DNA from 2 places in the Fictibacillus marinisediminis genome. Region 2 is predicted to be linked to the other one. Evidence: riboswitches for the same ligand, from Rfam matches in the RefSeq annotation. Region 2 holds a riboswitch; the other holds the start of a gene.

Region 1 (6,646 bases), 430 kb from region 2:
TCTTCAGCCCGACATACAGTGTGCTCTTGATTGCCCGAATCCTATCAGCGGCAAGCGGCTCTCTGCTGGTTGTTCTGTGCATCACGATCGCATCTAATATCGTATCTGAACAATATCGTGCTCGTGCCATCGGTGTCGTTTTCATGGGAATCAGTGCCTCGCTCGTGCTTGGAGTTCCGATCGGATTAATGCTTGGAAATGCATTCGGCTGGCGTGCTCCTTTTATTTTGATCGCCGGATTGACGCTGCTTTCCATGGCTGGGGTTTACTTTTTTATGGAGCAAATGGCTTCAAAACCTGCTGTTTCCCTTATGACACAGATAAAGACGCTGAAAAACCGAAAGCTTCTGTTCGGCCAGTTAACGTCCTTCCTCTTTTTGGCCGGCCACTTGACGCTTTATGGATATTTAACACCCTTCTTAAAAACGGCCCTTGGCCTGAACGGAACGTGGGTAAGCATTGTCTATCTCGTCTTTGGCTGTGCGGCGGTAGCTGGCGGAGGTGTTGGAGGTTTTCTTGCTGACCGTTTTGGTACGAAACGCTCTATTATTGGGTTTATCATTCTTTTCGGGTTTACGATGTTCGTTATTCCTTATACAACGTTTTCCCTTCCGCTTTTCTTGAGCGTGATGATTATCTGGAGCATGCTGAGCTGGGCCATTACACCCGCGATGCAGAGCTATCTTATCGAATCCTCCACTGCTGAAACGTCAGATATCCAGCAAAGCCTGAATAACACGGCGCTTCACTTTGGTATTGCGTTCGGTTCTGCCATCGGCGGTTTTGTGATTGAGCAATCTACCGTAGAATCCAATGCAACCGTCGGCGGATGTTTCATTATTATCGCCCTGGCTACCGCTTTGATTTCAATGTCGGAACGCAAGCGGAGCTTATCAGCCTTACGAAATCAATCCTAAAACAGAAAAAACACTTCCGTAAGGTAAAATCTTCGGAAGTGTTTTTTTCATCAACTATTTTTTAAAACGGTAAGGCACGGTCGCAATGACCACATCTCGTTTAAAGAGCAAATACGCTCGAATCAGTAAGCTTGACTGGTTATGAAGAATATTATGCCAGCTTTTTTTCGTAATGAACTGAGGTATCAATACGGTTACTTGATAGTTATTTTCATTGGCTTTATGCTGCACCGTGTCAATAAATTTCGTCAATGGCTGGATAATGCTTCGATAATGGGAATGCAGCGTAACGAGGCGCACATTCGGCTGCCATTTCTTCCATTTTTCTTCGAAAATTCTTTCGTCCTCACGCTCAAATGCAACATATACCGCTATGACCTGATCTGTAAGAGAGGTAGCAAAATTAATGGAGTTTTCAACAACTTGTGTAATTCCTGCTACAGGTACGATAATGACGTTGCCTTCAATCGTCTTCGGCTGCTGATCCGGTTTAATTCTTAATTGTTCTCCTACTAATTCATAATGTGTTTTGATCTTATGAAAGATGATGACGATGATCGGCAAGAAGATTAATACCGGCCACACCTGTGGAAATTTAGTAAAGAAGAACATCAGGGTTACCGTTAAACTGATGAGAGCTCCGGTTGCATTGATAATAAGCTTTGATACCCATCCCTTTGGTTTTTCCCTGATCCATTTCACGATCATGCCTGACTGAGACAAAGTGAAAGGGATAAACACCCCGACGGCATAAAGCGGAATAAGATGCTCTGTCTGTCCTTTAAACAGGATGATCAGGATAATCGCGCTGACTCCCAATGTAATGATTCCATTTGAGTAACCAAGCCTGTCACCCCTAATGGTAAACATCCGCATGATAAATTTGTCTTTTGCAAGGTTAACTGCGAGCAACGGGAAAGCGGAATATCCTGTGTTTGCCGCCAAAATTAGAATTAATGCTGTTGTTCCCTGAATAAAATAATACATATAGTTTCTTCCAAATGTATGGTCGGCAATTTGAGAAACCACTGTCTCCTTTACACTTGGAGTAATTCCATAATAATAAGCCAAATAAACAATTCCTGAAAATAGTAAAGCCAATAATCCGCCCATGGCCATCAACGTCTTTGACGCATTGTTGGGGGCAGGATCCTTGAAATTCGGTATAGCATTGGAAATGGCTTCTACACCTGTTAACGCTGAGCTGCCTGAAGCAAAGGCCTTCAGCAATAAAAACAGACTGATTCCGGCAACTGGTGTTCCAACAGACGTATGTAAGTCAGCAGGCACCTGGCCCGTTGAAATTTGATACAATCCAACACCTATCAAGATAAATAAAGCTAGGACAAACAGATAAACGGGATAAGCTAAAATTGAAGCAGATTCTGTTACCCCACGCAAATTTAAAGTTGTAAGGAACAAAACAAACACAATCGCAATCGGTACAGTATAAGAATGCAGCGCCGGGAAAGCAGACGTAATAGCATCTGTACCCGCTGACACACTAACTGCCACGGTTAAAATATAATCAACCAGCAGCGAGCCGCCTGCGATTAATCCAGGATTCACGCCCAAATTATCTCTTGAAACAACATAAGCCCCACCGCCATGTGGATAGGCAAAAATAATCTGCCGATAAGACAAAATAAGTGCAGTTAAAAGAATAAGTACACCAACCGCAATGGGAATGGAATACCAGAAAGCCGCAGCACCAACCGTAACTAAGACGATCAAGATCTGCTCCGGTCCATACGCAACAGATGATAACGCATCTGAGGAAAGAATGGCTAAAGCTTTTGTTTTGTTAAGCTTCTGCTCCCCCAGCTCATTTGATTTGAGCGGTCTTCCGATTAATAGTCTCTTTAAATAAGAAAACACTGTTTTTCCTCCGCCGATAAAAAATTTGTGTATAGATGAACATGAAAAAAGCCCCCAAGCCAATTTTAATAGACCTGCGGACGTTTGTTTACCAGTCTCACAAGCTTCATTTCCTTCTCATTAACGCTTACGAGGTTAGCTGTCGGATTCGGGCCATTGAGTAGCCCTACCTGCTTAAGGATTCACCCCCAGGACTTTTTAAAAAAGCCCATTATGGTTCCCCCGCACCAATTGGTTTAAGCGATTTAAGAATTTGAAACTTAGATAATAATACTCCTGTCTTCAAAAAATGTAAATACAAAGATTAAAAACTTTATTTAAAGGTAATTTTAAAGATGTGGGTAATATTTAATATACAAAGAAATTTTGAACTTCCCGAAAAAAAGGAGGATTTAAAATGTCTAAAAAAGAAGGGCACTTATTCTCAGATGAGTTCCTGGAGCAACTAGCTAAAGAGATCAACGAGCAATACGGCGGACCGGAATTTAACAAAAGCGACGAAGAACCTGATATAGAAACAGAAGAAATGATATAAATCACCATGAATGATGAAGAGCCGGGAGCGTTGAAATCCCAGGCTCTTTCAATCCATCCTCCATCATTTTAAGGTTATTCATAAACACCCATATAAAAATAGGAATGCCCCTTACGTTCAGGACTATATTGATATAGTCACGTAAAAAATGAATGGCAGGAGGTTTCTATGTACCTTTTTAAAAGAATGGATCGCCTTGTTGAAATGGCAGCATACTCTGTTCAGAACCGCTTTTCTAAAACTGCTTTACTCGTATTGACTTCCATTGCTTCTGCAGTGACAGCACTCCTACAATCTGCCGGAGGTACCCTGCCGATGATTGGACTACTCATCAGCCCCCTTTCCACTCTTCCTGTTGTTTTGATCACCATCGTTTCTCCGCTTCTGGGGTTCTACTCCTTCGTTTTAACATGTCTGCTCCTTGTTATTGTGCAGCCTAGTGAATTATTGATTTTTATTTTCACAACCGGTTTGCTTGGATTGGGATTAGGCCAGGGATTTACTTTTTTTAAAAGACGTATTTTGATTGTAACCACTGGTTCCATTTGTCTTATTTCTGGAATTTGCATCATGCTGATCGGATTTCAATTTCCTCTATTCGGGCCCGGATTCCACAGTATCGGCAATTTTTATCTTTGGCTTTCCCTATTTTTTTTCTCGTGGGGGTATAGCTTGGTCTGGGTGGAAATCACATGTTTTATTCTAAAAAAATATGTGAGCAGGCGGCTACGATCTAAACCTTAAATATTCTCCAGATCATCCCGGACCGCTTGGGAGCGTCCGGCCCCATAGGCGGAAAGGTTCCAAAGTCGGAAACATACAGGGAACCATCCGGACCAAAAGCCACATCCTTCGGCTGTTCTAAGCCTCGTCCTCCTGTTGCAGATGCAGCAACTCCACTGCGGTTGATCGCAAAGACCTCCACTTTGATGGGATGCTGTAATCCTTTTACTGCAGCTTCGATTCGATAGCCTTCTTTCAGGGCAATATCCCCCGGATTGGTCGTTCCTTCTCGGTCCATACCTTTTCGCTCCCGCTCTCGTTTTATAGCATGGATATTCATCACGTACAGGTCTTATTCTCGAACAATCGTTACCTTTCATCATAAGCTTTATCCATACATATTTTTCTTCCCTCATCTCATACTAAGAGCAGTATCTTACCTGGGGTGAAAAGCAAATGGCGTCATTTTGGAAAAAATCAAAAAAGCTGTCCTCACAAACGCCTACTGAAGGGTTGCGCAAGATGAAGCAGCCTGTTATTCCAACATCGAGCAGCCTCAATGAAAATAAAGAAAAAATAATAGACTACCTGGATCATTCTCATGACATTGGCAAAAGAGAGCTAACTTTTCAGGGTAAAAATGCTCTGTTGCTTTTCTTTGTTCCGCTCATGGATTCAGTTAAGCTGGATGAACACATCATAAAACCTCTCCTGAAATCCCAATCCGGAGATTTATACCAAGTGTTAAATGTGGGTTCAATCCACGAAATGACGGACATCATGGAAGCCGTCTCTTTCATGTGCAAAGGAGCTCTTGTCCTGATTATCGAAGGGGAAACTACCATTTGGTCCGCTGACGCGACAAGACCATCGGGAAGACAAGTCAGTGAAGCCTTAAACGAGAGGGTCATGCGAGGAGCGCAAGAAGGTTTTGTGGAAAACGTCGATACCAATATCAACCTTCTGCGGCGAAGAATTATGAACGGAGGTTTAATCGTCAAATATATTGAGATTGGTTCGGTCTCGCTGACAAAAGTAGCGCTCGTCTATATAAAAGGAATTGCGAACCCCCGTTTGTTGAAAGAGGTGACCGATCGCCTGAACGCTATTGAAGTCGATGCACTCGATACAACAGGGATTCTCGAAGAAGCTATTGAAGACTCGCCTTTCTCACCTTTTCCGCAAATATTAGGTACAGAAAGGCCCGATCGTGTCGTCGGCAATTTATTAGAAGGCAGAATAGCACTAATGGTAGAAGGCAGTTCCCTTTCCCTGGTTGCACCCGCCAGTTTTATTTCATTCTATCAATCATCAGAAGACTATAACTCACGCTCCATCTATGCTTCTTTCTTGCGAATCATACGTATTCTTGGATTTTTCATGGCGATGACCCTGCCGTCTCTTTATATCGCTACCATCTCTTTTCATTATGAACTGATTCCGCAAGACCTGATCTTAACAGTAAAAGGATCATTGGAGAATGTGCCATTTCCACCTATAGCAGAGGCATTGCTCATGGTTGTCATTCTTGAATTGCTGAAAGAAGCTTCCGTTCGTCTCCCGGCTTCAATTGCTCAAACAATTGGTGTCGTCGGCGGATTGGTTATCGGTACAGCCATCGTAGAGGCAAATCTGGTATCCAATATGATGATTATCATCATTGCGCTAACAGCTATTTCATCCTTTGTCGTTCCATCCAACGAGATGAGCATCGCCCTTCGCCTTCTGAGTTTTCCACTGATGATCGGTGCGACTTTTTTTGGCTATTTGGGGATCGTGCTCATTTTCATGGTCATTATCATGCACCTTTGTATCCTTGAATCCCTTGGCTATCCTTATTTCACGCCGATCGCGCCTTTAAGTATGGCCGGAGTGAAAGACTTTATTATCCGCTCGCATGAGCAGTATTTGAATAAGAGACCCTCCATTATTCAGCCAACAAGGAAACAACGCCAAAATGCCTTACGAAACTGGGAGCAGCAAAATGAAACAAACGAATAAAATAACCGCATTTCAATTTTACTTTTTTGTTCTGCAAACCCAAGTTGGCATTGGGGTTCTCTCTTTGCCTTATAGCCTTTTTAAGGCTGCAAAAACAGACGGCTGGATCTCCATGCTGATCGGAGGCATCCTGGTACAGATCGTCACCCTTTTTCATTGGTTTCTAGTCAGACGGTTCCCTGACAATAATCTTTTTGAAATCAATACGATCCTGCTTGGAAATATTGTGGGAAGAATTCTCAATTCAGCCTATATTCTCTATTTTACGCTGGTTGCCACCCTCGTTGCCGTGCTATCTATCAATATTCTGAAACGGTGGGTATATCCCTTAACGCCAGCCTGGATTTTAATTATTCTTTTTGCAGTCATTGCTTTATATTTTGCAAAGGAAGATCTTCCGAAAATCGCACGTTTTTATGTATTGGTATCGTTCTTACTTATCATTTTGTTCTTGCTGACCTTAACTGCTTTTCAGAATGCAGATGTTCGTTATCTTTTTCCCATCGGCCAAGCCGGAATCAAGTCGATGCTCTTAGGATCAAAAGAGGCCATTCTTGCGCTCCTGGGGTTTGAGAGTCTTTTGATATATGCT
Region 2 (6,646 bases):
AGTTCATTAACTCCTGCAGTTCTTTCGCTTTTTTCTCAAACTCCTGGATTTGAGCCTCATTTAAATACAATTGCTCATAGCCGAATTTAATCTGTTTCCACTCTTCGAACAAGCGGCTGTCTACCCTGCGCAAATAGCTTTTTGTTTTACCAAGGGAAATAAGAACGTTTTCCCTGAGCGTATCGGATAATTCATTTTTTACATGATCCTTGTGTTGTTTAAGAATGTTTTCAACAGAAAAATTTCTGGCGATTGGACGATAAAATTTTTGGATGATGCCGTTTTTTTCCTCAGTTTTTTCTACTGTAATCAATCCTACACGGTCTAGTTCTTTTAAATGATAATGAATTTTAGGGGCGGGGGCTTCGAGAATATCTGCAATCATTTTTCCTGTTTTGGCTTCATCAATAATTTCCCATAAGACTTTTAAGCGAAGGGGATCGCTAATGACTTTTAGCTGTTCGGCATCTTCCATATAATAAATTTCCTGCATGTTCTCCTCCTTTTGAACGTTCAAATTATATTGAACGTTATAAATTTATATTACCTCATCCCGTAAATTGTGTCAATTTTATCCAAATGTGTCATTTGACCTAGAAATCCCAATTTCCCAAAAAAATAAATTTCCAATGTTTAGATTTTTTAGTATAATGTTATTAGTTCATAAAGTTGGAGGATTCTATTAAATGAAAATAGAAGGACTAAAGGCATATGTTGAAAAGCTGGAAGTGGCTCATTATATACTGTCTAAAAGTTTGCATCCGGAAACGACAGGTGAAGGAGATCTAACCAGAACCCAATACATTTTAATGAGAATGCTATCTGTAAGAGACCGTTGGACAGTTACTGAATTGGCTGAAATGCTTGAAGTGAAGCCGAGTGCAGTAACCGTAGCGGTGGATCGTCTCTATAAAAAGAATTACGTGCAGCGTTACCGCAGTGAAGCTGACCGAAGAATTGTTTATTTGGAGCTTTCCGAAACAGGAATTGCAATCTTGCATGAAGCTGAAGAGAGACGTCTGGTAAGTATGGAAAATTTATTGAGCAAACTCTCTCAGGAAGAGCGTGAAATGCTGATTACGATTTACGGAAAATTTGGGAAGAGTACCGCAAAAAGCGAAGAGCTGACGTTCGCACCATAAAAAAACAACGGATCTTTTTCCGTTGTTTTTTCTTTTGCTCATTCTGATTTGCGTAAAGGGTTTGGAAATGAAATATTTCATACTCCGGCTGAAGTTGAAAATACTATAGATATTCAAGATGAAGGAGGGATCTTTATGCTGAGAAAAGAAGGATTGATTCCCACTATATTAGGAACCGTTGTGAGCTTGGCTTCTTTTTCTTTTAGAGGTAACACACGCAAGTATTCTTCACTTTCTAACATCCTGCTTGGGTTTGGACTTGCACATATCGTACTTGGGGTCATCGATTTGTTTGAACATAATGAAGATGAATGGTAAGAGGGAGAAGCTTTCTCCTTCTTCTTGGTTTATTGGACTGATTTTACGGGAATTTTAGTTGAAAACCAAGCAGTAGGAGAATGAACCATGAAACGAATTCTTGAATTTCTATTTGTCCTTGCAATGATTGCAGCTTTGTACATCATCATTTTTTCAAATATGGGATTGTATTGGAAGTGGGGGAGCGCCACTGCTTATTTTGCGATCCTTTTTATCACTATTTATTCTCTTCTGCTCGAAAACCGGACAGCACAGCATACGCTGGTCTGGATCTATGCTTTAGTGTTCTTTCCTCTTTTCGGTTATATTTTTTACCTGTATTCCGGACAGCTTTACTTAAAGGGCCACCTTTTCAAGAGCAAACGGAAGCATGACAGAGAAGAATTGCTGCTGCTTGCTAAAAGAGAACAGAAACCGGATTGGTCTTTATTTAATGAGCATCAAGCTTGTTTTTCAAGATTTGCGCACAACGTAACGATGACCTTTCAAAACAGTGCCACCCAGACAAAAATCCTTAAGAATGGGGAAGAAACATTTCCTGAAATCAAACGCAGACTGCTGGAAGCCACAAGGTACATACATATTGAATATTACATTTTCAGATCGGACCGTCTTGGGAAAGAAATTATCGATATTTTAATTCGTAAATCCGAAGAAGGGGTTGAAGTTCGCTTCTTATATGATGCGGTTGGAAGCCTCACCCTCGCATCACATGAAGTCGACCGAATGAAAAAAGCTGGCATTAAGGTTTATTCGTTCCTGCCTATTAAATATGGATTCTTTAATCAAAAGTTTAATTTTAGAAATCACCGTAAGATTATCGTCATTGATGGAGCAGTAGGATTTGTCGGAGGCCTGAACGTAGGAATTGAATATTTGGGAGAGGACCAAAAATTCGGTTTTTGGCGTGATACCCATATGGTCATGGAGGGAGAAGCCGTTCAAACGCTTCACGCTGTGTTCTTGCTGGACTGGGATTACGTCAGTGAAGAATACCTGCTTGAGAAGGAAGAGTATATCAAGCCTGTTCCTGTTGCAGGGGATGGGGTGGTTCAAGTGGTTCCGAGCGGACCGGATACGCAGGAAGGCATCATGAGTGATTTGTATTATTCCCTCATATCCTGTGCAACAAAATCCATCTGGATTGCTACGCCTTATTTTGTTCCGAACGAAGCCATCAGAACTGCATTAAGAATTGCTTCAAGAAAAGGGGTTCAGGTAAGGCTGATGGTGCCGGAGATCAACGATGGTTTTCTGACGCAGTATGCTACAAGGTCGTATTTTCCTGAATTGCTGCGCAGCGGAATTGAAATCTATTCTTATAAGAAGGGGTTTTTACACCAGAAAGTTATCATCGTAGATGGGGACATGGCATCCATCGGTACAGCGAACATGGACATGAGAAGTTTTCATCTGAATTTTGAAGTGAATGTATTTTTAACGGGGACTTCATCGATAAAAGACCTCGCGGAACATTATGAGGAAGATATAAAAGATAGTGAAAAGGTACGGCCTGTCGGTTTTTATAAAAGAGGATTATGGGAGCGGACGAAGGAATCGATTGCTCGGCTGTTTTCCGGTATTCTGTAGTAAACCCTTGTACTAACTTTCCTTTCCGGTGAATACGTTTTATCATGATGAGTGATAAGAGGTGAACACATGGATTGGCTTGAGGCGGTCATATTAGGGATTATTCAGGGGATGACTGAATTTCTGCCTGTAAGTTCCACAGGGCATCTTCTTTTAGGAAGGCATTTCTTTCGACTGGATGAAGCAGGGCTGTTCCTCGACAGTATGCTTCATATTGGCACACTGATTGCAGTGGTGACAATTTATTGGAATGAGATCAAAGAACTGATTAAGAAACCCTTCAGCAGACTGTCCATGCTGCTTGTGGCAGGCACTATACCCACCGTTATTATAGGCGTGTCATTTAAGGACTATTTTGAGGAGATCTCGAAGACCGGTGTTACTGTAGGATGGGAGTTTCTTGCCACAGGGTGTGTGCTTTGGTTTGCGGATACCATGAAATCAAGAGGACATAAGCAGCTGGAAGACATTACGATTATGGATGCGGTTTTAATTGGAAGTTTTCAGGGAGCAGCAATCCTGCCTGCAGTATCCCGTTCAGGGTTAACGATTGCTGCAGCACTTTTCCGTAAGATTGACAGAGGAACAGCAGCTTACTTTTCCTTTTTGTTATCTATACCGGCTATCGCGGGAGGGTGTCTGTTTCAAGTGAAAGATGTGCTGGGCGGCCAGGCGGAACAATTATCGTTCTTCTCCCTTTTCCTTGGGACAGCCATGTCAGCATTATTCGGCTACTTAGCGGTTAAATGGATGATCTCTCTAGTGAAAAAAGGTTCTTTAAAGGGCTTTGCTATATATGTATGGCTCCTTGGCATTTCAATTATTGGAATGCAGGCAGCAGGCGTTTTTTAACCTGAAATGAAGTCCTTAAGAAAGCATTGACAATTAACATTTGCAGGATTACATTATATTTATTCAAAATCGCATAGCCTTTAAATCGCTTAATTTTAAAGAGCTTTTTAAGAGCGGGGGAACCACTTTTTTGGGGTGAATCTTAGAAATAAGAAGGGATACTTCCAATTCTTAATCCGGCAGCTAACCTCGTAAGCGTTATACAGGAAGAAAGGGACAGTTTGGAAAGTAGCTGACCATTTTTATAATGGTCTTTTTTTATTTGTTCTTATCTAATATTTGTTTTCTAGGGAGAGAGAGGAATGGACAAGCAGTTTGCCGTTATAGGGCTAGGCCGTTTCGGTGGAAGCATATGCAGAGAATTTGCAAAAATGGGATATGAAGTCATGGCTGTTGACCGGGATATCGAGCGGGTAAATGAATACGCCAGTATTGCTACTCAGGCTGTACAGGCAAACTCTACAGACGAGAAAGCGTTAAGCGCCCTCGGTATTCGAAATTTCAATCATGTGATCGTATCGATTGGGGAAGATATCCAGTCCAGTATCTTAACTACGCTTCTTTTAAAAGAAGCAGGAGTGAACAAAGTCTGGGTTAAAGCTCAAAATGACTATCATCATAAAGTCCTTGAAAAAGTGGGTGCGGACCGAATCATACATCCTGAACGTGACATGGCCCTCAGGGTAGCCCAGCTTATTACGTCTGAGAAAATTATTGATTTTATTGAACTATCCAACGAACACAGCATCATTGAAGTAGGAGTCACTGACAAACTTGCAGGCAAAACCCTGACGGAACTTGATGTCCGTGCCAAATACGGATGTAATATTGTCGCAATAAAAAAAGACAACGATATTCTTGTTTCTCCGATTGCCAATGTGGTATTGAGGCCAGGTGATGTTCTCGTAGTGATCGGACAAAATAAAGATTTAAACCGTTTCGAAAATGAAGGAGTGTAAATCCTCTGAAGATTCATCTGCATCATGTTCTTGGGGAAAATCGGGCTGGGGCACTTCTCCCTCGAAACTGAATAAAGCAATCATTCACTATCCTGATGGCGATGTATATACAGGATAAAAAGAGGCGCGGGAAATTCTCCGCACCTCTTTTTTTTGGTTTTATTTAATTAAGTTTGCTTCTCGTGCGGGCGTAGAAAAAATAAACGATTAGGCCGATAGCAATCCAGATGACAAAGGAAATCCATGTGATCGAAGGAAGACTGATCATCAAGTAAAGACAGAATAAAACGGTTAAGATTGGCAATACAGGAACGAATGGAGCTTTGAATGCTCTTTCCAGGTTTGGATGTGTTTTCCTTAACACGATCACAGCTACAGCGATAAGAGCAAATGCTGACAATGTTCCCATGTTAACTAGGTGTGCAAGCGTTGTAAGATCGATAAAACCGGCAATTCCGGCTGCGATAAATCCCGTAAGCCAGGTATTTTTGAATGGCGTTTTAAATAACGGATGAACTTTAGAAAGTATCGGCGGCAGCAGGCCGTCGCGGCTCATCGCATAAGAAATTCGAACCTGTCCGAAAAGCATGACGAGCAGAACAGTGGTAATTCCCGTAATCGCACCGACTGATACAAGACCTGCAATGGAATCCTGGCCTACGTAGTGCAGGGCGAAGGAAACTGGGTCTGCTACGTTCAATTTATTGTAGGGCACCATACCAGTTAAAATAAGGGATACCACAATATACAATGCGGTACAGATGGTAAGCGACCAGATAATTCCGAGAGGCAGATCACGCTGCGGCCGTTTCACTTCTTCGGCTGCGGTTGCTACTGCGTCGAATCCGATATAGGCAAAGAATACCGTTGCGGCACCAGCTACAATCCCTTCGAAACCAAACGGCATAAATGGTGTCCAGTTATCCGGTTTCACATAGCCGACACCGGCAACAATAAACAGAATAATAACAGCAAGCTTTATGAATACCATAATATTGTTGACGCGGGCGCTCTCCCTGATTCCTCTGCTTAATAGCGTAGTAATCAGCAAAATGATGATAACCGCCGGGAGGTTAATCCATCCCCCCTTGCCGGCTCCTGGAGCTGTTGCAAGCTCAACTGGAAGGTGAAGGCCGAATCCAGCGATCAATGACTGGAAATAAGCGGACCAGCCGGTTGCAACAGCAGATGTGGCGAGCAAGTACTCCAGCATCAGATCCCAGCCGATCAAAAAGGCAAAAACTTCACCTAACGTGGCATAAGTATAGGTATAAACACTGCCGGCGATAGGAACGGTTGATGCAAACTCGGCATAGCAGAAGGCGGCGAAAGCACAAGCAAGACCAGATATGATAAAAGAAAGGATGAGAGCAGGACCAGCATGTTCAGCTGCTACAACCCCAGTCAAAACAAATATTCCGGTTCCTATAATAGCCCCGATGCCCAATAATGTTAAATCAAATGCTCCTAATGAGCGGTTCAATCCTTTATTGTTACTTTGAGCTAACATTTCTGAAATGGATTTTTTTCTGAAAATACTCATTGATGTCCCCCATTCATTGATTAATCTTTATAATTTGAATATATTGAAAATTTTTATTTTCAAACTATTTGTAGTATATTGTCGAATGATGGTCTTGTCAATGGCTAACTAAGTAGATAACTTTTCCAGGATCAAGATTTTTAAGTCAATTTCTTAAAAGCTGTTCTAACAATTCACTGTATTTCTTTTTCTCATCTAATGAAGAAACAGCATCATACTTCAACAATGTCTCTTTAATTACC

The links. A riboswitch is a leader RNA that binds a small molecule or an ion and turns the genes downstream of it on or off. The one in region 2 is predicted to bind cyclic di-AMP.
Region 1: another riboswitch for cyclic di-AMP. It lies ahead of LCY76_RS07305 (APC family permease); the one in region 2 lies ahead of LCY76_RS04960 (potassium channel family protein).

The regions. Positions count from the first base shown of each region.
Region 1 is NZ_JAIWJX010000002.1:1,321,360-1,328,005, reverse strand. It holds gene LCY76_RS07310 (MFS transporter) at 1-917, shown strand, start outside; gene LCY76_RS07305 (APC family permease) at 972-2,795, opposite strand; cyclic di-AMP (ydaO/yuaA leader) riboswitch at 2,905-3,048, opposite strand; gene LCY76_RS07300 (hypothetical protein) at 3,193-3,330, shown strand; gene LCY76_RS07295 (hypothetical protein) at 3,499-4,074, shown strand; gene LCY76_RS07290 (hypothetical protein) at 4,064-4,351, opposite strand; gene LCY76_RS07285 (spore germination protein) at 4,510-6,054, shown strand; gene LCY76_RS07280 (GerAB/ArcD/ProY family transporter) at 6,038-6,646, shown strand, end outside.
Region 2 is NZ_JAIWJX010000002.1:886,796-893,441, forward strand. It holds gene LCY76_RS04935 (ArsR/SmtB family transcription factor) at 1-493, opposite strand, end outside; gene LCY76_RS04940 (MarR family winged helix-turn-helix transcriptional regulator) at 687-1,142, shown strand; gene LCY76_RS04945 (asparagine synthase) at 1,278-1,460, shown strand; gene cls (cardiolipin synthase) at 1,548-3,050, shown strand; gene LCY76_RS04955 (undecaprenyl-diphosphate phosphatase) at 3,120-3,902, shown strand; cyclic di-AMP (ydaO/yuaA leader) riboswitch at 3,979-4,115, shown strand; gene LCY76_RS04960 (potassium channel family protein) at 4,205-4,861, shown strand; gene bcaP (branched-chain amino acid transporter BcaP) at 5,025-6,404, opposite strand; gene LCY76_RS04970 (hypothetical protein) at 6,550-6,646, opposite strand, start outside.